One region of the Pseudoalteromonas sp. PAR1 genome, then DNA from elsewhere that is predicted to be linked to it. Evidence: predicted binding sites of a transcription regulator. Region 1 holds the regulator's gene; each other region holds the start of a gene.
The links. The regulator sigma-54, encoded in region 1, starts transcription at its own class of promoters, with help from an activator protein. The targets are predictions, from matches to a motif close to GTTGGCACGNNNNTNGNNT.
Positions count from the first base shown of each region.

Region 1 (5,636 bases):
ATGGGTGATGCAATGGCTGTTGCTTTACTCGAAACACGTGGCTTTACAGCCGATGACTTTGCATTATCTCATCCCGGAGGTAGCCTAGGTAAACGCTTGTTGCTTACATTAAACGATGTAATGCACAGTGGTGATGCAACACCAATAGTGCACGAGTCGCAAAGCATTAAAGATGCGCTTATTGAAATGTCTGCGAAGGGGTTAGGTATGACAGCCGTGGTCGCGGAAGACCAAAAACTCTGCGGCTTATTTACGGATGGTGATTTACGTCGTATTTTAGAGCAACGTATTGATATTCATAGTACCGCCATTAGCCAGGTCATGACGCGCTCATGTACTACAGCCAGTGCAGAGATGCTGGCTGCTGAGGCGTTAAATATTATGGAACGCAAACGTATCAACGGCTTGATTGTAATCGATAAAAATAACACACCGATTGGCGCGCTTAATATGCAAGACCTATTAAAAGCAGGAGTTCTGTAAGTAATGACATTCGCCGAGCTATACCAGCCCCTTAGTCCTGATGTAAGTCAGCGTGCTCAAAAAGTTAAGTTACTAATATGTGATATTGATGGCGTTTTTTCTGATGGCAGAATTTATCTTGGAAATCAGGGCGAAGAGCTTAAAGCATTTAATACCAAAGATGGCTTTGGCATCAAAGCACTCATTAATAGTGGCTTTGAAGTTGCCGTTATTACCGGGCGCCATTCACAAATAGTTCAGCAGCGAATGACTAGCCTAACCGTACAGCATATTTATCAAGGCCAAGAAACAAAGCTGATTGCATACCAAGAGTTAAAAGATAAACTTGGCCTAGAAGATGAGCAAATAGCGTACATTGGTGACGATGGCCCTGATTTGCCTGTAATGGAAAAAGTAGGCTTTGCGGTAGCAGTCAATGATGCGCACCCATTGATAAAAAAACTGGCTCACTATACGACCATGCTACCGGGTGGCTTTGGCGCTGTACGTGAATTAACAGATTTACTGATGTTAGAAAACGGTAAGCCGTTAACTAGCGATGGAACCAGCACATGAATATAGCCCGTATTTTACTGAGTATTGTTTTTGTTTGTTGCATGGTGTGGTTGTGGTATCCGTACTTTAACCAAACAACAAACACAATAAATAGTGAAGACGAGATTATTGCAACTCCCGATTATACGGCCGTTGCACTAAAGCAAACCGCTTATGATGAGCAAGGCAAGATTAGCCATAAAGTGGCTGCTGCAAAAATGGAGCTGTATCAGCAACTTGGGTTTACCTTTTTTGAGCAACCTATTTTTACACTTTATGGCGACCAGCAAATTTGGCAAGTAAAAGCTAAAGAAGCCACCTTATATGAAAACGATCAGCTTATTTTTGAAGGCGATGTTGTTGCTAAAAACTTAACCCATAATGGCATGATCGAAGATATTAAAGCTGAAAACATTAACGTTGATATAGAACAAATGACCATGTTTTCGAAGCAACCTGTGACGCTAACAGGACCAAATTTAAAAATTACCGGTAAAGGCCTAAAAGCTAATTTAAAAACCGAGATTGTAGAGTTAACTAACCATACACGAACCATATACTATGACCAATAAACTGAAGAAATTACTCCTGATCCCAAGCTTATTGATTGCCTTTTCAGGCGTAGCTGCCGAGCAGACAGGCGCACAAATTAGCATAAGCTCAGATCGCCAAACTGGTAAGCTAAAAGATGGCGTTGGTATATTTGAAGGCAATGTCGAAATTATACATGGTAACCGCCGGATCACAGCCGAACGCCTTGAAGCCCATGGTGGTGATACAGAAGGTACTGTTGAGTTAATTATCGCCACAGGTAAGCCTGCTTATTTTGAAGAAAAGCAAGCAGATGGCACGGTAATGAGCGCCAGTGCAGAAGAAGTTCGCTACGACGTAGCCAAGCGCTTCTTAACTTTAAATGGCGAAGCCGAAGTGACTCAAGCAGGCCAAAAAGTAACAGCGAAAAGCATTACCTATGATATGGCACAACAACTAATTAGCGCAGAAAAAGATGAAAACTCAACAGACCGTGTACACACAATCTTAGTGCCTGTAGACAACAAACAAGACGATAAAGGCCAACCATGAGCACATTAAAAGCAGAGCTTTTAGCAAAAAGCTATAAAGGCCGCCAAGTTGTCAAAAATGTGGGTCTTGAAGTTGAAGCGGGCAGTATCGTTGGTTTGCTTGGCCCAAATGGCGCAGGCAAAACCACCACTTTCTATATGATTGTTGGCTTAGTACCTAGCGATAAAGGCAAGATCAGCATTGATGATAACGATATTACACTTTTGCCAATGCATAGCCGAGCACGTTTAGGGATTGGTTACCTACCACAAGAGTCATCTATTTTTAGAAAGTTAACGGTTTATCAAAACCTAATGGCTATTTTAGAAACGCGTAAAGATTTAAATAAACAAGGCCGAGAAGAAACACTCAACAACTTACTTGATGAATTTAGTATTCAGCATATTCGTGATAGTCAAGGCATGGCCTTATCTGGGGGCGAGCGTCGTCGCGTAGAAATTGCTCGGGCATTAGCAGCAAACCCTAAATTTATCTTGTTAGATGAGCCTTTTGCTGGTGTTGATCCTATTTCAGTGTTAGATATAAAGAAAATTATTGAACACTTAAAAAATCGTGGTATTGGTGTATTAATCACTGACCATAATGTTAGAGAAACCCTTGATGTTTGTGAAAAAGCCTACATTGTTTCTCATGGGGAGCTAATTGCATCAGGAACACCTGAGCATGTTTTAGCTGACCAAACCGTACGCGATGTGTATCTAGGTGAGCAATTCAGGCTATAACCAATAAGCCACCATCTAGCGCATCTGCTAAACTAAATAACAATGACAATAAATCGATATAAATTTACCTGTGACTGCACAGGTGTCGATAACACATAAAAGGATTGTTAGGGATACATGAGGCAATCATTACAGCTGCGCATGGGCCAGCAACTTACAATGACTCCACAACTGCAACAAGCAATTCGCTTGCTGCAGCTTAGTACATTGGATCTCCAGCAAGAAATTCAAGAAGCACTTGATAGTAACCCTCTGCTTGAAGTGGAAGAAGCAGATTACAACGATGAAAACATTGGTAAGAACGAGCAAAAAGCTGAATCTGATGATACTCAGCTAAGTGCATCGGCCGAAGAAGCGCCGAGTGAGTACGAACAAGAAAGCAGCGATGCCCTTAACAAAGACACCGTAAGTGACGATTTAGCCATGGATGTGACATGGGATGAGTACATGAGTGCTGCCCCATCAACATCATCAGGTCCAATGCCAGAAGATGAGTCAATTTATCAAGGTGCATCGACTGAAACCCTCCATGAATACCTTATGTGGCAATTACAACTCACACCATTTAGCCCAACTGACGAAGCGATCGCTGTCGCCATCGTAGAGGCAATTGATGACTCAGGTATTTTAACTGTTAGCTGCGAAGACATAGTCGAAAGTTTTAATCAAAATAATGATGAAGAAGAAATCGAACTAGATGAAGTCGAAGCGGTCTTAAAGAGAATACAGTTGTTTGATCCAGTAGGGATTGGTGCCCGTAGCTTACAAGAGTGCTTATGTATCCAGCTTCGCCAATTCGATGCGAGTACGCCGTATTTAGCTGAAACTAAAATGGTTTTATCTGAGCATATTGAATTATTAGCAAGTCGCGACTATCGCACTTTGATGAAAAAGACTAAGCTTAAAGAAAGCGAACTAAAAGAAGTAATGACGCTGATCCACAGCTTAAACCCTAAGCCAGCAGACAGCATAGTTCGCGAAGAGTCTGAGTACGTTATACCCGATGTATCGGTTAAAAAAGTTAAAGGTCGTTGGGTCGTTGAACTAAACCCAGATTGTATGCCAAAAATTAGAGTGAATAGCCAATATGCAGCTATGTCACGCTCAGTAAAATCGAGCAGCGATAGCCAGTTTATTCGCTCTCATTTACAAGAAGCTAAATGGTTTATTAAAAGCTTAGAGAGCCGTAACGATACACTTTTAAAAGTGACCAATTGTATCGTACAGCAACAACAAGCATTTTTTGAACATGGCCCAGAAGCCATGAAACCAATGGTGCTGAACGATGTCGCAGAAATGGTCGAAATGCATGAATCGACAATTTCACGTGTTACAACACAAAAATACATGCACACCCCTCGCGGGATTTTTGAGTTGAAATATTTCTTCTCAAGCCATGTCAGCACAGAAAACGGTGGTGAGTGTTCATCAACAGCAATTCGCGCTTTGATCAAAAAGCTTATCGCTGCAGAAAACTCAGCTAAACCATTGAGTGATAGTAAAATTGCAGATATATTGGCTGAGCAAGGAATTAAAGTAGCTAGACGCACAATTGCAAAATATCGAGAGTCTCTAGCGATACCTCCGTCTAATCAGCGTAAGAGTTTGATTTAGACGTTTTACATAGAAGGAAAATGCTTATGCAACTAAATTTAACTGGTCGTCATGTAGAAATCACTGATTCATTAAGAGACTATGTAAACAGCAAGTTTGCAAAACTAGAAAGGCATTTTGACCACATTAATAATGTACATGTCATTCTAGATGTAGAAAAATTAAGCCAAAAAGCAGAAGCAACTTTACATGTAAATGGAGGCGAGCTCTTTGCCTCAACTGCACACCAAGATATGTATGCAGCCATTGACTCGCTAATCGACAAACTAGATCGTCAAGTCATTAAACACAAAGAGAAATTAGCTCGACACTAAATTATGAAACTTAGTTCACTTACTAACCAGGACTGCAGCAAAGCTGCGGTCCTTTTTAATAGCAAAAAAAGAATCCTTGAATATATCAGCGAGCTGGCTCACCAGCAGCTTCCTCATTTATCTCAACAAGACGTCCTTGATGCCTTACTCAATAGAGAAAAATTAGGCAGTACAGGTATTGGTCGTGGCATTGCTATTCCACATGGCCGCATGAGTGGTGCAGAGCAACCACAGGCATTTGTCATAGTGAGTGAATCCCCAATCAATTTTGACGCAATTGATAACCGACCTGTGGATATTTTCGTTGCACTCATCGTACCAGATGGAGACAGCCAACTTCACCTAAAGACATTATCGACAATTGCTGATAGACTAAAAGATAAAGAGTTTTGTAAACAGTTACGTAGCGCTAAAACAGACCACGAACTGTTTCAGGTCATATCAGCAGAGGCATAAATGGAATTAATTATCATCAGCGGTCGCTCAGGCTCAGGTAAATCGGTCGCTTTACGTGTACTTGAAGACTTGGGTTACTACTGTGTTGATAATATCCCAGTCAACTTATTACCTTCGCTTGTTCGTAGCGTTTCAGACAACTATGACAAAATAGCAGTCAGCATAGATGTGCGTAACTTACCGAAAGAGCAGCAAGAGTTTAATGATATTCTTGAATACCTGCCAGGTTTCGCAAACCCAACACTGTTCTATTTAGACAGTGATGACCAAACTCTGATCAAACGCTTTTCTGAAACGCGACGCTTACATCCTCTATCGATTGACTCGCTGCCACTCGATTTAGCAATTAAGCAAGAAAGAGTATTACTGGATGTACTGATCACGCGCGCTGATTTTATGATTGATACCACCGACCTGAGTGTTCATCAGT
Region 1 covers NZ_CAMZMY010000011.1:132,718-138,353, forward strand. The annotation lists gene QL229_RS11335 (KpsF/GutQ family sugar-phosphate isomerase) at 1-483, shown strand, start outside; gene kdsC (3-deoxy-manno-octulosonate-8-phosphatase KdsC) at 487-1,038, shown strand; gene lptC (LPS export ABC transporter periplasmic protein LptC) at 1,035-1,589, shown strand; gene lptA (lipopolysaccharide transport periplasmic protein LptA) at 1,579-2,100, shown strand; gene lptB (LPS export ABC transporter ATP-binding protein) at 2,097-2,822, shown strand; gene QL229_RS11360 (RNA polymerase factor sigma-54) at 2,940-4,436, shown strand; gene hpf (ribosome hibernation promoting factor) at 4,463-4,750, shown strand; gene ptsN (PTS IIA-like nitrogen regulatory protein PtsN) at 4,754-5,206, shown strand; gene rapZ (RNase adapter RapZ) at 5,207-5,636, shown strand, end outside.

Region 2 (5,636 bases), on a different contig from region 1:
TCACCCGTTGCTTCATCAACAGGGAAACCTTGTAAGTAGTTTCCGCTAGCATCCACAATAAAGTTGTCTTTATTAAGTTTGAACGCACCAGCACGAGTATATGTAAAATCTTGTGCACCTAGGTCATTTGCCATGGCAAAGTAGCCTTCACCAGTAATTGCTAAGTCCAGAGAGTTATTAGTGAAAGATAATGAACCTTGGTGAAATTGTTGTGCCACCATTGTAGTTCTTACGCCGTCACCATTTTTAGTTTTACCTGAGCTAAATACTGATGATGCGTACACATCAGCAAACTCAGCACGAGACTCTTTAAAGCCTGTGGTGTTAACGTTAGCAATATTGTTTGCTGTTACATCTAAGTCTTTTTGCGCGGCAGCAAGGCCGGTTAATGCAATATTGAAGCTCATAAGTCACCTCTAAAGTGTCAATCTGTAGCACTAGGCTAACTAGTTAATCTGTGTAATTAAGCGATTTCTGCAACATCAGTTAGCCTAACCGCGCCTTCTTTAGTATTAATAATAATGCCGCTAGATCCATTGATATTAACGCTTTCAATATTTTTGAAAGTCGCTAAAGGTAGACTGCTATAGTCACCATTTTGGAATCCTTCAGCTTTAACTTCGTATTCGCCTGGAGGCAAAAGCTCTCCATCGTCATTTTTACCATCCCACTCAAAACGAACTGCGCCAGCCGATTGAGCGCCCATGCTGATGGTACGTACAAGTTGACCTGACTCATCAGTAATGCGAAGCGTAAGATCTTCAACAGGCGTTTCTGCAATTGCCGATCCCTTAGCAACGTTACTACCATCAAAATCAATCGTATTTGATTCTAATAGTGCTTGTTTACCAACTAAGGTCGAAGCTTGTAATGCCGAGTTCGATGTCATTGACGCAGTAAGTGCATCAAATTTTGAGTTTAAATTCGAGATCCCTTCAGCCATGGTAAAGTTGGTCATCTGAGCAATCATTTGATCATTATCAGCCGGCTTGCTTGGGTCTTGAAACGACAACTGTTGTGTTAAAAGCGAGAAGAAGTCTTCTTGCGTTAAAGTGTCATCTTTCTCTTCTGGTTTGTTTTGATTGTCCTGCCAACGTAAATTATCTAAATACGTGGATGACGCACTGCTGATGTCGTTACTCATAACTTATCCTCGGTTACCGCTGCCCAAGCAACAGTGTTTTACTTAACATTTGCTTAGCTGCATCAGCAACTTGCACATTTGTTTGGTAAGAGCGAGAGGCAGAAATCATATTAGCCATTTCTTCTACGACATTAACGTTAGGTTTGTAGATATAACCGTTTTCATCCGCACTGGGGTGATTAGGGTTGTACTCTATTTGCAGAGGCTTATCGCTCTCAACAATACCCAACACTTTTACGCCAACAGAAGAGCCCTGAGGATTGCTTTGTGTTGCTGACGCTTTAGTCAACTCCGCAGCAAAAACAGGATGGCGCGCTCGGTATGTTTTGTCTTGACTAGAGCTAATCGTATTCGCATTCGAGATATTACTTGCTGTTGTATTAAGACGCACATTTTGCGCGCTCATACCAGTGCCTGAAATATCAAAAACATTATATAAACTCATGATTAAGCTCCTTGACTACCGAGGGCTTTTTTAAGGCCTTTAATTTTACTACTCATAAATTGCAGGCTTGCCTGATACTCTAATGAGTTCTGTACATACAAGTTTCGTTCCACTTGTATATCAACTGAGTTACCATCACCTGTATCTGCTTGATTTGGCGTACGAAACATTTCTGCGTTACCAACAAACCGACTGCCACCGGCAAGGTGTTTTGCGTCAGTTCGTACCATGTTATTGCCGCCTTGCTGGTTGCTTTTTGCCGCTTTTAGAGCCGCCGCAAAATCGATATCTTTTGCTTTGTAGCCCGGCGTATCAGCATTAGCGATGTTTGTCGCTAATAACTCAGCGCGTTGTGAACGGATCAACATTGCATGCGGGTGCACACCAAATGCTTTATCAAAACTGATAGCCATAACCATCTCCAAAAAATTGACTCTGCTAGTGCAGATGCAAAAGGCAAGCCAAAATTAACTAGATAGATAAAGCACGGTAAGCTTTTGAATAATAAATAATTTAGCAACCTAAGAGCTAGGTTGCTAAGAAGAGATTACTTTTTCTGGTAGATAATACCTGGGTTACAACGAACCATCTCGAAGCTATCACTTAAGCCAGCCATAGATTCAGATGCCCCTAAAAATAAATACCCTTTTGGATTAAGGGCCTGAGCAAATTGAGAAATAATCTTTGCTTTTACCTCTGGAGAGAAGTAGATCAGTACATTGCGGCAAAAAATGATATCAAACTTGCCCATTAAGGCGTAAGAATCTAATAAATTCAAATGCCTAAAGCTCACCATTTTTTTGATTGGATCAATCACCTGCGCCATACCATTGCCGCTGTCTTTAAAAAACTTTTGCCGTCTTTCAATTGATAAACCACGGGCCAGTGCCAACGAGTCATATTCAGCATTTTTACACATATCAAGCATGGTATTAGATATATCAGTGCCGATAATCTGCGCGCCCATTTTAAGTACGCCAGGGTTTTTCGCCTGAAACTCAGCAACCGACATAGCAATTGAATACGGCTCTTGGCCTGATGAACTTGCCGCTGACCAGATTTTTAGTGGCCTACGCACATCTTTCAACTCAGGAAACAGCTTTGTTTTAAGCAATTCAAATGGGTATTGATCACGAAACCATAAGGTTTCATTCGTCGTCATCGCATCCACAACAGCAGCACGAAGCTGTCTTTCATGTGGACTGAGCGTTTTACTAACTAATTGCGATAAAGACTCAACGTTAAAGCGCACCATTAATGGCGCAAGACGACTTTTCACTAGGTAAAGCTTATTGTCGCCTAACACAATGCCACACTGTTGCTCTAGAAAAGAGCGAAATTGATCGTATTCGCTTTGTTGTAAGTGCTTATTTTCCAAAGTAATACCACCTATAAATAATTAATCACAATGAACCCACTTTTTAACAGCCGTTGCTAATTCGTCAGGGTTAAATTTTGCAATAAAATCATCTGCACCTACTTTTTGGATCATTGCTTGGTTAAATACACCGCTTAAAGAAGTGTGTAAGATCACATGCAAAGGTGATAATTTTGGATCCGCTTTTATCTCTGCCGTAAGGGTATAACCATCCATTTCAGGCATTTCAACATCTGAAATTAATAACCCTACGCGTTCAGTAATATCGTTTTGGCAATCGAGTTTTGCAATCTCACGTAACCGTAATAAAGCCTCTTTACCATTTTTAGCGAGCTCAGTTTGTACACCTAATGGCTCAAGCGCTCGCTTAACTTGGTTTCGCGCAACAGCAGAGTCGTCTGCTATAAAGACAATACGTTCACCTAAGTCTCGCTGGATTTCACCATCACCCACTACTTCTGCACTTACTTCTGTATTTACAGGGCAAATTTCATTCAAGATTTTTTCTACGTCTAGAATTTCAACCAGCTCGTTTTCGATTTCGGTGACCGCAGTTAGGTAAGAATAACGACCCGCACCTGATGGTGGAGGCATTATTTTTTCCCAATTCATATTAACGATACGTTCAACACCGCCAACTAAAAACCCCTGCACAGAGCGGTTGTATTCAGCAATGATAATAAAGCTGTCTTTGATATTTTCGATAGCAGGACCGCCAACGGCCATTGATAAATCAATGACTGAAATAGTCTGACCGCGAATGTGAGCTACGCCTCGTATATAAGCATTAGATTTGGGCATGTTTGTGAGTGGTGGGCATTGCAAAACCTCTCTCACTTTAAACACATTGATACCAAAGCGTTGTCGCCCTCTGAGTTTGAATAATAGTAATTCAAGGCGGTTTTGCCCAACCAACTGCGTGCGCTGGTTCACTGAGTCTAAAATGCCTGCCATTTCAATCTCCTAAAGATAAACAATCAGAGCCGGAACAATAATTGCTTTCTTTGTGTTAAAGCTACATAAGGTTACAAAGCGTCTGTTTTTTGACGCAAAATATTTATACCTTGTTTTCAACCATAAGCATAGTCGAAACAATATGAGTTTGTTAAAAAAAAGCCGAAGATACAGTGTTTTTTATTTCCTTGCTAGCTTGTTGTCCATTACACAAGTGCATGCAGAAGTATATAAAAACGAGCAGCTTCAACAGATCGCTATCGATTTTGTTAGTGAGCAGCTTACTGATCTAGAAAGTACACCACAAGTGAGTGCATTGCCGCTTGATAGCCGCATACCCGACAGAGTGTGCGAATCACCTTTAAGTAAAGAAGTACCAACAACACCTCCTTTTAATCGGCAGGTAACTGTACAACTTAAGTGCGAAGATATAAATAGTTGGACCCAATACGTACACGTGCGCATCATTGAGCTTGAGCCTGTGGTTGTTGTGACAACTCATTTAAGTCGTGGTGAAGTGATCAGGGCTGAACATTTACGCCTTGAAATGAAACCAAAACAGTTTGTTAGAACGCAATATGTGCAAGATGAGTCTATACTTATTGGCAGTCGAATTAAGCGCAATTTGCGTGACGGTACACCAATTGTAATGAGTCAGGTTTGCATGGTTTGTAAAGGCGACAACGTGACTATTTACGCTTCACTACGAGGCCTTAGAATTAAAACGACAGGCATTGCCCTTGAAGATGGTACGTTAGACGAATTAGTGCGTGTAAAAAACAAAAAATCAGGTAAAGTATTAAATGCACGTGTGGATGGTGTCGAGTCTGTTCAGGTAAATATTTAATTTTTTATATTTATGCTAAAGTATCCGCTGTGCCTGCCGATATAAAGGCATATGTTGGGTAATGTATAGGTCAAATATTATGGTAAGCAATGTCAATAATGGTCAACAACAAACCTCTGTGTTGACAAATACCAAGCAAAAAAAGCTTGATTTACAAAAAGATAATGCTAACGCTGCTGAAGCTAAATCAGCTGCGCCAAAAGCAAGTGCAGATTCTGTAAGCTTAACACCTCAAGCTAAGCAGCTTAAATCTTTGCAAGAAAAAGCTGAGCAATCGTCTGGTTTTGACAGTAACAAAGTTGCCGAATTAAAAAAAGCAATTAGTGAAGGTAAATACCAAATTGATGCTGAAAAACTAGCGAAGAACATCGCCGCATTTGAGTTTGATGTCTATGGCTAATCATAATCATTTAATTGCCAGTAAACTAACACAACAAGTTTCTTGCTTGGAGTCTATTGCTGCGCTTTTAGATGATGAACTCAATGCAATCGCATCGAAACGTGGCGAAGGGTTAAAAAGTATTGCCCAACAGAAAATCTCTTTGCTGCAACAAATTCAAACTATCGACAAAGAAGTGCAGAAACTATCAGTCAATAATGATTCTAAAGATGACGACGTTACTGCTCTTATTAAGCAAGTGAACAGCCTACTTGCTGAATGTAAAAAGAAAAACGATGTTAACGCTCATGCTGCGCATCAAGCTCAACTAAGTGTTAAACAACTTAAAGATATCTTAATCGGTTCGCCTTCATCGATGACCTACGACCAAGGCGGCAGTGTGGTTCAAGGCGACAAAACAATTGTACATAACCTAAAAGCCTAGCAACTGATATTAAATTGAATACAAAAATAAAGCGCGATAATACC
Region 2 covers NZ_CAMZMY010000006.1:144,722-150,357, reverse strand. The annotation lists gene flgE (flagellar hook protein FlgE) at 1-407, opposite strand, end outside; gene QL229_RS07020 (flagellar hook assembly protein FlgD) at 464-1,144, opposite strand; gene flgC (flagellar basal body rod protein FlgC) at 1,158-1,589, opposite strand; gene flgB (flagellar basal body rod protein FlgB) at 1,592-2,002, opposite strand; gene QL229_RS07005 (protein-glutamate O-methyltransferase CheR) at 2,137-2,967, opposite strand; gene QL229_RS07000 (chemotaxis protein) at 2,989-3,921, opposite strand; gene flgA (flagellar basal body P-ring formation chaperone FlgA) at 4,064-4,768, shown strand; gene flgM (flagellar biosynthesis anti-sigma factor FlgM) at 4,848-5,168, shown strand; gene QL229_RS06985 (flagellar protein FlgN) at 5,161-5,592, shown strand.
Region 2: flgB (flagellar basal body rod protein FlgB) is a predicted target of sigma-54. The motif match lies at 2,037-2,055, and genes of this name have one in related genera.

Region 3 (5,636 bases), on a different contig from region 1:
ACTACTAAGATTACTAACAATGAAAGCAAGAATGGCTAGCAAGCTCCCTTTGTACATTCTTAATGAAGGTGAGCAAGTTTCACTATAATGCTGCTTGTTCTAGTATACCAATTCGCTTAATTGAGCGAATTGGTATTAAGCTAACTTTTAAGCAGTAAATCCCTGAGCGCCAACATTAGTTTGTGTGCACTACCTGCAGACATAGCGAGCGGGTTAAACTCACTCGTACCAGAATATTTGAGGGTAATCGGAGTAACGAGTCTAGAGTAAGGAATGTAGCCCATAGACCAGTTCTCAAACTCTCTTTCAAAAATCTCACAATAATTTAGCATAATAATATTTTTATGCCGCGTATCATTCAAAATACGGTGATAAGTTGCATTTACCGCACTTCTAGAGCCTTCCAAGCACTGTAAAAAGTGAGTAGTATTAAAACAAAGCAAACCTGTAACATTCATTTTGCTATTGTTTTGTTTGGCTTTCTCAAGAATATTTTCAATATCCCCAGGCCCAAACCCATCGCTAATTTCACTTGTATAAATAAGTCTAACTAAGTACATCTCACTCTCCTGCAAGGTCGATTTAGAAAAGATAGTACAGATGGGGGGTTTAGCAAAAAAGTGCAGTTAAGTTTAAAATTTTACATGAATAAAGTTGGGTATCGCTGCGCTCAACCTACTTGGCTGACCACTAAAAAAAACCGCCGTATCTTTCAATACGGCGGTTCTAATTTTGTGAAACTAAAAGACCTTATTAGTCTTTAGCTTGACGGCTCGCACGTTTACGCTCACTTTCAGTTAAGTGACGTTTACGAATACGGATGCTCTGAGGTGTCACTTCCACTAACTCATCATCATCGATGAATTCAATCGCTTGTTCAAGCGTATAGTTAAGTGGTGGTGTTAACGTTTGTGCTTCATCTGTACCAGATGCACGAACGTTAGTAAGTTGCTTACCTTTAAGTGCGTTTACTGTTAGGTCGTTATCGCGGCTGTGGATACCGATAACCATACCTTCGTAAACTTCAACACCATGACCGATGAATAACTTACCACGATCTTGTAGGTTGAATAATGCGTTAGTAAGTGCTTTACCTGTTGCGTTAGCAATCATTACACCGTTCTTACGCGCGCCGATAGTACCGCCTTTATGTGGGCCGTAGTGATCGAATGTGTGGTAAAGAAGACCAGAACCAGACGTTAATGTCATGAATTCAGTTTGGAAACCAATTAAGCCACGGCTTGGGATCATAAAGTCCATACGTACACGGCCTTTACCATCTGGAGACATGTCTGTTAGTTCACCCTTACGAAGACCAATTTGTTCCATGATAGAACCTTGGTGCTCTTCTTGACAGTCGATTGTAAGTGTTTCGTATGGCTCTTCTTTTTGACCATCAACTTCACGAAGGATTACTTGTGGACGAGAAACCGCAAGCTCGTAGCCTTCACGACGCATGTTCTCGATTAAGATACCTAAGTGTAACTCACCACGACCAGAAACACGGAAGCTATCTGGGTTGTCAGTTTCTTCAACACGTAGTGCTACGTTGTGAACAAGCTCTGCCTGTAAACGCTCTAGGATGTTACGTGACGTTACGAATTTACCTTCTTTACCAGCGAATGGTGAAGTGTTTACAGAGAACGTCATTGTTACTGTAGGCTCATCAACGCTAAGCGGTGGTAATGCTTCAACGGTATTTACATCACAGATAGTGTCTGAGATTTTCAGCTCACCAAGACCCGTGATAGCAATGATGTCACCAGCGCCTGCAGATTCTGCTTCATGACGCTCAAGACCTAAGTAGCTCATTACTTGGCCAACTTTACCGTTACGCTTAGTACCGTCTGCACTTACAACAGTAACCTGTTGGTTAGGTCGAACAGTACCACGCTTGATACGACCAACACCGATAACACCGATGTATGAGTTGTAGTCAAGCTGAGAAATTTGCATTTGGAAAGCACCTTCAGGATCGGCATCCGGTGGAGATACTTCATCAACGATCATCTGGAACATTGGTTCCATGTTATCTGATGGCTCGTCTAAATCTAATGTAGCCCAGCCATTGATAGCTGATGCATAGATTACTTTAAAGTCTAACTGTTCGTCAGTTGCACCTAAGTTATCGAATAAGTCGAATACTTGGTCCATAACCCAGTCAGGACGTGCACCTGGCTTGTCGATTTTGTTGATAACAACGATCGGTGTTAAACCTTGTGCGAATGCTTTTTGCGTTACGAAACGCGTTTGTGGCATTGGACCTTCTTGAGCATCAACAAGTAGTAATACTGAGTCAGCCATCGAAAGTACGCGCTCTACTTCACCACCGAAGTCGGCGTGTCCTGGGGTGTCTACGATATTGATATGGTAGTCATTCCAAGAGATAGCTGTGTTTTTAGCTAAAATGGTAATACCACGCTCTTTCTCAATGTCGTTTGAGTCCATTACGCGCTCTTCATTACCGCCGCGCGTTTCTAATGTGCCTGATTGCTCAAGCAGTTTATCAACCAAAGTTGTTTTACCGTGGTCAACGTGGGCGATAATCGCTATATTTCTTAACTTTTCGATGCTCATATTTTTTCTCAGAGAAATTGAATCTCATTGATCCTGCAAGATCTACGCACTCACCGGCATTTTCACCAGATGTCCCAGCATAGGATTTAAAAGGGCGCATATTATCCCTTAATAATGGCATGGATGAAAGTTTATCCAATACAATTTTCAAAACTTTCTTCAGGCATTTTATAAGTATCTGTTTTATAAATGACAAATTTATGAAAATAATAATTTTTATAAGCATAAAACTGGCAAAATTGCATTTTTTAAACCATATTTTGGCACTTAATCGTATTTAGAACCGATAAATTGGCACGCTCAGTAATTGTGCAAATCGTCGTCATTCTTTTTACGCACCAAAATGATCTTTTTTCGCACCAAAACAGTGCATAAAAAGTTAACATAACAACAAGCGGTTTCTTTTTTATCAGCCTTAACAACACCTTAAAAAAATGGCATGAAACCAGCTTACATAGAGCAAAAGCAATAATGCAGCAAAAATAAAACCCAACAATTGGAGGACACATGTCACAATCGGTTTTAGATTTTATCAAAGAAAATGACGTTAAGTTCATTGATTTACGCTTTACTGATACCAAAGGTAAAGAACAGCATGTTTCTATTCCTCATCACCAAATTGATGAAGATTTCTTCGAAGACGGCAAAATGTTTGACGGTTCTTCAATTGCAGGTTGGAAAGGCATCAACGAATCAGATATGGTGCTTATGCCTGTTCCTGAGTCTGCTAAAATGGACCCGTTTTCTGAAGAAGCTACACTAATCATCCGTTGTGACGTAGTTGAGCCTTCAACACTTCAAGGTTACGAGCGTGACCCACGTTCAGTTGCAAAACGCGCTGAAGAGTACATGCGTTCTACAGGTATCGCTGATACTGTATTATTTGGTCCAGAGCCAGAATTCTTCCTTTTTGATGACGTTAAATACAAATCAGACATGTCTGGTTCTATGTACAAAATCGATTCTGTAGAAGCTGCTTGGAACTCAGATAAAGATTACGAAGGTGGCAACATGGGTCACCGTCCAGGTGTTAAAGGCGGTTACTTCCCGTGTTCACCTGTTGATTCATCACATGACTGGCGTTCAGCAACTTGTTTAGTTCTTGAAGAACTAGGTCAAGTAGTAGAAGCTCACCACCACGAAGTAGCAACTGCAGGTCAAAATGAGATCGCAACTCGCTTCAATACAATGGTATTAAAAGCTGACGAAATCCAAGAGATGAAATATGTTATCCATAACATGGCTCACTTATACGGAAAAACAGCGACATTCATGCCTAAGCCAATCGTAGGTGATAACGGTTCTGGTATGCACTGTCACCAATCTCTAGGTAAAGATGGCGTAAACATCTTCGCTGGTGACAAATACGCTGGTCTATCTGAAGAAGCACTTTACTACATCGGTGGTATCATCAAGCACGCTAAAGCAATCAACGCATTCGCTAACGCGTCAACTAACTCATACAAGCGTCTAGTTCCGGGCTTCGAAGCACCAGTAATGCTTGCATACTCTGCACGTAACCGTTCTGCTTCAATCCGTATCCCAGTGGTACCGTCTGCTAAAGCACGTCGTATCGAAGTACGTTTCCCTGATCCAACAGCTAACCCATACTTAGCGTTCTCTGCAATGCTTATGGCTGGCCTTGACGGTATCAAAAACAAGATCCACCCTGGTGATGCAATGGATAAAGACTTATACGATCTTCCAGCTGAAGAAGCTGCAGAGATCCCACAAGTTGCATCTTCACTGCAAGAAGCATTAGATTCATTAGATGCTGACCGTGAGTTCTTAAAAGCTGGCGGCGTATTCACTGATGACCTTATCGATGCTTACATTGCACTTAAGGGCAAAGAAGTTGAAAAGCTTAACATGACAACTCACCCAGTTGAGTTCGAAATGTACTACAGCGTTTAATTTAACGCCGTATCAGAATTATCAGATTGATAATAAATGTGTGTTCTCAAGCCCGCTTTGCGGGCTTTTTTGATGGTAATTTGGCCAATTCTACTCTAAAGTTTTAGTTAGATTAGATAACCTAGGGTCACAGAGTGAAAAACACGATTTTATTAGTATTACTCCTTTTTACAGTATGCAATTACGCACAAAGTGAAGTAAAAAAAATTTACTCGTGGAAAGATGAGAATGGTGTTTTAGTGTTCTCAGACTCACCTCGCCCTGGGGCTAAAGAAGTAAAGCTCAATACTCAAAACCTTACCATGCCTAAAACCGACACCAGCATACTTGATAACCCGGCTAGTGCGACACCTGTAAATTTTAAAATAACGATTTCCTCACCAGAAAATGAGGCAACCGTTCGAGAGAATACAGGCTCAGTATACGTCACAGCACGAGTGAGTCCGCGTTTTGCAACAGGCTTCAAAGTACAGCTGATAGTCGATGGCACACCTCACGGAAAATCGAGTAATAGCACGACCTTTGCATTGCGAAATGTCGACCGAGGCGAACACACATTACAAGCAAAACTTATAGATGCGAATAATAAAGTCGTTTCGGTTAGCCCTGTTAGCACTTTCTACATGCACAGAGCATCGATACTTAATTGAAACTAATTTTTTCGAGTCGGTATCATGCAAAGTAAATGGATTGTGCTAAGCTGCTGTTAATTGCAACGCACTAAAATGGTGCAAACATGCTCAGTGATACACATTTTAATTCTGAACTACTCGAAAGTATTTGGAAAAATTTAAGTACAGCCGTTATTTTGCTCGATAATGATTTTAAACTGGTTTATGCAAATGATAGTGCCAGTGAGCTATTAGGCTTAGGTCCAAAGCGTATAATTAATCAGCCATTCGATAACTTATTTAACTACCACTCCATTGACCTAAAACGTATTGCTCAGTACTCGTTGTTTGATGGCGTTGACTGCCACCAGCATAGAGCTGACGTGGTGTTCGTCGATTCTCGCCATGCTAAGCTAACCATTAGCACCCGCCGAATAAACAGCAATAATGAAAATTATATTTTGTTTGAGTGCCGACAAATGGATGATGAAATTCGCCACGATCAAGCATCAAATCAAATGCACCAATATCAAG
Region 3 covers NZ_CAMZMY010000028.1:4,238-9,873, forward strand. The annotation lists gene QL229_RS18005 (MBL fold metallo-hydrolase) at 1-88, shown strand, start outside; gene QL229_RS18010 (BLUF domain-containing protein) at 141-560, opposite strand; gene typA (translational GTPase TypA) at 754-2,577, opposite strand; gene glnA (glutamate--ammonia ligase) at 3,085-4,491, shown strand; gene QL229_RS18025 (DUF4124 domain-containing protein) at 4,626-5,141, shown strand; gene glnL (nitrogen regulation protein NR(II)) at 5,228-5,636, shown strand, end outside.
Region 3: glnA (glutamate--ammonia ligase) is a predicted target of sigma-54. The motif match lies at 3,011-3,029, and genes of this name have one in related genera.

Region 4 (5,636 bases), on a different contig from region 1:
CTGTAACTGCCCCTTAGGAGGGGGCCGTTATATCCATTTAACTAAGAGGCCACTCAAAAGCTGAGGTAAAGCTTGTAGCTTGTAGCTTGTAGCTTGTAGCTTGTAGCTTGTAGCTAAAATTATAACGGGCTAAGGCTTTTTGAATCAAGCATTTGTACCAATCGGTAAGGTACTTTACCGATTGGTATTAATAAGCTGCTAATTTAGTTTGGCTGTTGCGAATTGAATCGACTCATTTTTGAGTACAAAGTACGGGATCACTTTTTGCGCGCTAGCAACAACGAGTTTGGAATTTAAATTCACTACTCGGGCATTTACTTCTACACCATTGGTTCGATAGATTAGTGTGCCTGCTAAAACATGGCTAGCGATACGGCGCTCAGCAAGCTCTTCTACGTCACGCGACATAACAAAATCACCGCGGGGGGTTACGTTAATCACATCCATCGCTTTAAAATCAACAACCCCATAACCAAACTTTTGTAGTTGATACATCATAGACTCGGCGATTTGATTGCCAAGTTGCGAGCTGCTTTTTAAGCTTGTATCAAGATCGACAAACGTCGTTATTGCAATACCTAACTCACTTTCTTGCTGCATGGTATCAACTAATTCAAGTGCCATTTGCTCAACATAATTAACCAGCGTTTTGTGATGCTGATAAGGCACAAATAAGCGGTGATTTTCGTTAGTTTGTTGCGACTCTTTTTGCTCGAGCTCTTGCAACATAGCAACGTAATCAGCTTGTGATGATGTGGTGTTAGCCGTGCTTTGATTTGCCCCACCTTGCTCAGCAAGTAATTGGCAACCTGACAGCGCTAATAATATGAATGCTAAGAAAATACCTTTCATACCTTACTCACTTGCTTGTTTTAGCATTATTCCGTCGCTACGATTGGTGCTATCTAAGGCATCGACCACAGATTGCGGAATAAACCCTTGTGCAGATCCCACCACGGCTTTACTTGCCAAACCAACGATACGAGCATTCACCAGTACCCCGCTTTGATGGTTAACTAGGGTGCCAGCTAGCACATAATTAAAGTTTTGGTCTTGGTTAAGCTCTAAATAATCTCGGCTAAATACATAATCACCACTGGGCGTTACACGCATGTAATCGGTCGTTTTGAAATCGACAACAGGTACACCAAAGGTATGCAGTTCGTGAATAAAACTTTCAGCGAGCTGGTTACCTAGTAAAGTGGTTGAGTTGTAGTCTGCATCTAGATACACAAAGCTTGAAACAGCAATGGGAGTTTTATCGTTCACATATTGCAAGTTTTCAACTAAGTCTTGCATGATGCCACGTACATAATGATTGATATTTTTACGAGTTGGCGCTGCGGTAAAACTACTGTTGTTTAACACGGCTTGATTAGTTTGAAATACGCTGTCGTTACTATGCGGTGCAGCCACTTCTCGTTGAGCCATTAGCTGCGGTTCATCGTGCTGTTCAGGTGTATCACTAGCAAGCATCGAAGAGCAACCAAATCCCATAGGCAAACACATACTTAAAATTAAACGTTTCATTAATTGAATTCCTCTTAATATTCGCTTCGATACAACTGACCATTACGCTGCTGTACTTTTTCAGCTCCCCACATAACATTTATCGGGATCTCTGTACTTGCCGCAGATACAACACGCTGATCTTTTGTATTGACGAGTCGAGCATTCACTATATAGGCATGTTGTTGCCGGGTAAGTGTGCCGGTAATAACAAAGTCAATATTCTGACGTTGGCGTAAGGTTTTTATATCGCGACTAAGTACACTATCGGCCGTTGGCTGCAAATTTAAAGTATTTTCTAGTCGATATTCGATAGTATGAAAGCCTAGCTGGGTAAATTGCGTAAGTAAGCTCTCTTGAATTTGCTGACTCAAGCCACTGCCTTGGTCTTGCGCCAACTTAGTCCCCAGGCCATCTGCCATGTAAAAGCTCGTAACAGCAATGCGCGCATTACCTTTGTAAGGGCCTTGAATACGACTTAACTGACTACTTAAATCAGTAACATATTGATGCACTGTATAAGGAGCCATCGGTGATTTTGGCGTTTCTCTAGGGGGCGTTTTTTGTTGCTCTTCGGTTAAGCTACAACCCACTAACACTAAAAAAACGAAATAAACTAACAGACGCATATTTGCCATCCTCTTTCAACTTGACAAATACAAAGCAATAATTATGCCTAACTATTATTATTGGCGAGATTTACTTTGATAGTCTAGAAACGAGAAACTCTGATACCAATTTGGTTATTTAGCTGTTCCTGGCAGTTGCTCCTGCATTGCCCTACCCTCTGCATCCATACAATCGTAGATAAGTAACTTTTAACGCAGCTAGCTTCAGGCTTATCCCCATGGGTGGTTTCTGTATTTAGAGTTGGTATTTATCTAAGCGAATAAGCCTTTTAATGATAAGTCTGCTTGCTGTTTATAATCGCTACTCAGGCCGAGTATGCAAGGCTGTTAATTATGAAGAGCAAAGTAGCTGCGATTATTATTTAATACAAAAAGCAATAGTTAAAGCATCTCCCCAACAAATGTTGCAGTTACACATGACTGACCCATTTTTTTAGCAATCTCACAAAAAGCGCTGGCCTGGCTGTAGTTTTTAAATGGTCCTGCACGCAGTGCATACAAAGTGACTCCCTTTTGCTCACGCTGTTTAAAGCGAAAACTAAGCCCTTGTAAAGCATTAGGATAATCATGTTTTAGCTTCAATACTTGATGACTCACTTTATTCACTGACAAATATAGCCCCAGCTGCACACCTGCAGCTTGATTATTGTCAGTAGTGAGCTCAGGTTGCACTTGCTGCTTAGTGTAAACAGGCTCATCTTGCTCTTGCGTCATCATACACGCTGCCAAAGTTAATAAACTTAAGATAATGAACAAATGCCTAAGAAGAGTAAAAAAAATCATGTAATCGTCAACTCTAAAAAATAGGCATAAATTCTAGCAAACAAAATGCCAACCCAGTTAAAAAGAATTACATTAAAAGTAAACGCGATTATCCGTGTACTTGCTTACGAAGCAATCGATCCCTTGACGTTTTATGGCTTCGCAGTCTGCTTGTGCGTTTTTAAAATACTTGTAACCACCATATTTAAGACGATAAAACGTGTGTTGCTCAACAGTAGCGGTTTCAATATTTAAAATAGGCTCACCTTGAAAAATATTGGGAGCACGCTTGGTCATTTTTTTAACAGAATAAGCGAGTAATGGCTTTGATTGAACCGATGCAAGCTGCACAGCAAAGGCATATTCATGTTTAAACGGTTGCTCAATTAACGTGCTATTCAATGAACCAGCAGAAACTGTTTCAAGCGCTGCGTGTTGGTTAACTAAAGAGGGAGAGCTATCTACTTTTATAATATTTTGACTCAACAATTGCACAAGGTGCAATAAAGGCCATTGTTTAGGGGAAAGAAAAGAGGTTGTCGTATTATTGCAACCTGACACAGTCAAACACGCCACTAGGCATATACTGTAACGTAAAGGCTTCACACAACATTTCATAATCAGAGTTCTTAAACATACCATAAAAAATTTCTTCTCATTCAAGAAGACTCGCTGTTAGCACTTACCTGTACACCAAGGCGAATAAGATCATTTTAGGTATCAAATAAAAATACTAACACATTGTTTTTTATTTAGCGTTTCAAAAAGCGGCCATGAAAAAACATCCACTTCAAGTCTACGTCCTAAAATGGCAAATAATGCAATGAGCTAGGTTTCAACACTTGAGTAGAATAAATTATCAACCAATATGCAATGAAACATTTTAATTACATTCAATCATAACAATGTGTTAGGACAAAGGTATATCAGAAAAGTCATTATTTGCATAATGAACAAAAAATTAGGAAGGTAAATAAACATAAAAAAAGTGCCGTATAGGCACTTTTTGTATTATTTTTAATTAGATAGCTTAACTATTTAACAAGCGATTTAATAAAGTCGCTTAATTCATCTTTAAATTCTTCTCTGCGAAGCGCAAATTCAACAATTGCTTTTAAGTAGCCAATCTTGCTACCACAATCATGGCTTTTGCCTTTCATTGAATAAGCATCAACAATTTCTTTTTCCATCAACATAGCAATAGCGTCAGTTAATTGAATTTCATCGCCGGCACCTGCTGGAGTTTTTGCAAGTAGTGGCCAAATATTTTTGCTTAATACGTAACGGCCAACAACCGCAAGGTTTGAAGGAGCCTGATCAACTGGCGGTTTCTCAACCATGTTTAAAATAGCTGCACTTTCGCCTTGCTGAATTTTTGCATCGCCTAGGTCAACAACACCAAATTTGTCTACTTCGTTTTTTGGCACAGGCTCGACCATAATTTGGCTCTCACCTGTTTTTTCAAAGCGTTGGATCATCTCTGCTAAGTTGTCTTTTTTAAGATCGCTTGCTACATCATCAATGATCACATCAGGTAAAATAACCACAAATGGTTCATTACCAATAATCGGAGCTGCACAGTTGATAGCATGACCTAGCCCTTTCGCTTCACCCTGACGAACATGAATGATGGTTACATCTTTAGGGCAAATTGATTGTACCTCAGCAAGTAATTGGCGTTTAACACGCTTCTCAAGAGTCGCTTCTAACTCGAAGCTCGTGTCAAAATGGTTTTCAATTGAGTTTTTACTTGAATGGGTAACTAAAACAATTTCTTTAATACCAGCCGAAATCGCTTCATTCACTACGTATTGGATCAAAGGACGGTCGACAATAGGCAACATTTCTTTTGGAATCGCTTTCGTTGCAGGTAACATTCGCGTGCCAAGGCCAGCAACTGGGATCACAGCTTTCATTGATTTCTCCTTAAATTTTATTGTTCTTACACTGAAAACGGATACTTAATTGCATCGTGACACTGATAACCTACTACTTCAAAATCGTCTTTTGTAACCCAGGTTTCAATGTCTTCTAGTGATTTAATATTTGGGTTTATTTTTAATTCTGGCGACGCGAAAGGCTCACGCTTAAGCTGCACATCACGCATCAACTCCAGTTGATTTTCGTAAATATGCGCATTAGCAATTTTATGGTATGCCTTGCCCGGTTTGTGCCCTGTGATTTGTGCAACTAAAGCAAGTAACACAAAACATTGTATTTGATTAAAGTTTAAGCCTAGCGGCACATCACAGCTGCGTTGATATGATGTTAAGTATAGAGTATCACCCAACAAAGAAAAGGTATGAGTGTGCATGCAAGGGCGTAAACAGCCCAGCTCAAACTCACCAGGGTTATAAAAAGTGATGATCTCACCGCGATCATCAATACCTTTTGATAAGTTATCAATAACCTTTTTTAGCTGATCAAGGTGGCTGCCATCAGGGCGTTGCCAACTACGGCCTTGCACACCATATACACGACCCATGTCGTCTTCGCCACGACGATGCGGGTTTTCGAGCCAAGCCTTATTCTCGTTAGCGTTTGCATTCCAAGTCATGCAGCCAATTTCACGAAACTGTGCAGCGCTATCGTAACCACGCAAGTAACCAAGTAACTCTGCGATTGCAGCCTTATAAAAGCTCTTGCGTGTAGTGATCAGTGGAAACTTATTGTTTGCCACATCATACTCAAGATCGGCATTAATAACGGTTAAACATTTGGTGCCAGTGCGCTTAT
Region 4 covers NZ_CAMZMY010000006.1:130,558-136,193, reverse strand. The annotation lists tRNA gene QL229_RS06940 (tRNA-Arg) at 1-51, opposite strand, end outside; gene QL229_RS06935 (FlgO family outer membrane protein) at 199-852, opposite strand; gene QL229_RS06930 (FlgO family outer membrane protein) at 856-1,530, opposite strand; gene QL229_RS06925 (FlgO family outer membrane protein) at 1,545-2,138, opposite strand; gene QL229_RS06920 (SPOR domain-containing protein) at 2,520-2,855, opposite strand; gene QL229_RS06915 (SPOR domain-containing protein) at 2,994-3,386, opposite strand; gene galU (UTP--glucose-1-phosphate uridylyltransferase GalU) at 3,935-4,816, opposite strand; gene QL229_RS06905 (thymidylate synthase) at 4,843-5,636, opposite strand, start outside.
Region 4: QL229_RS06925 (FlgO family outer membrane protein) is a predicted target of sigma-54. The motif match lies at 2,171-2,189, and genes of this name have one in related genera.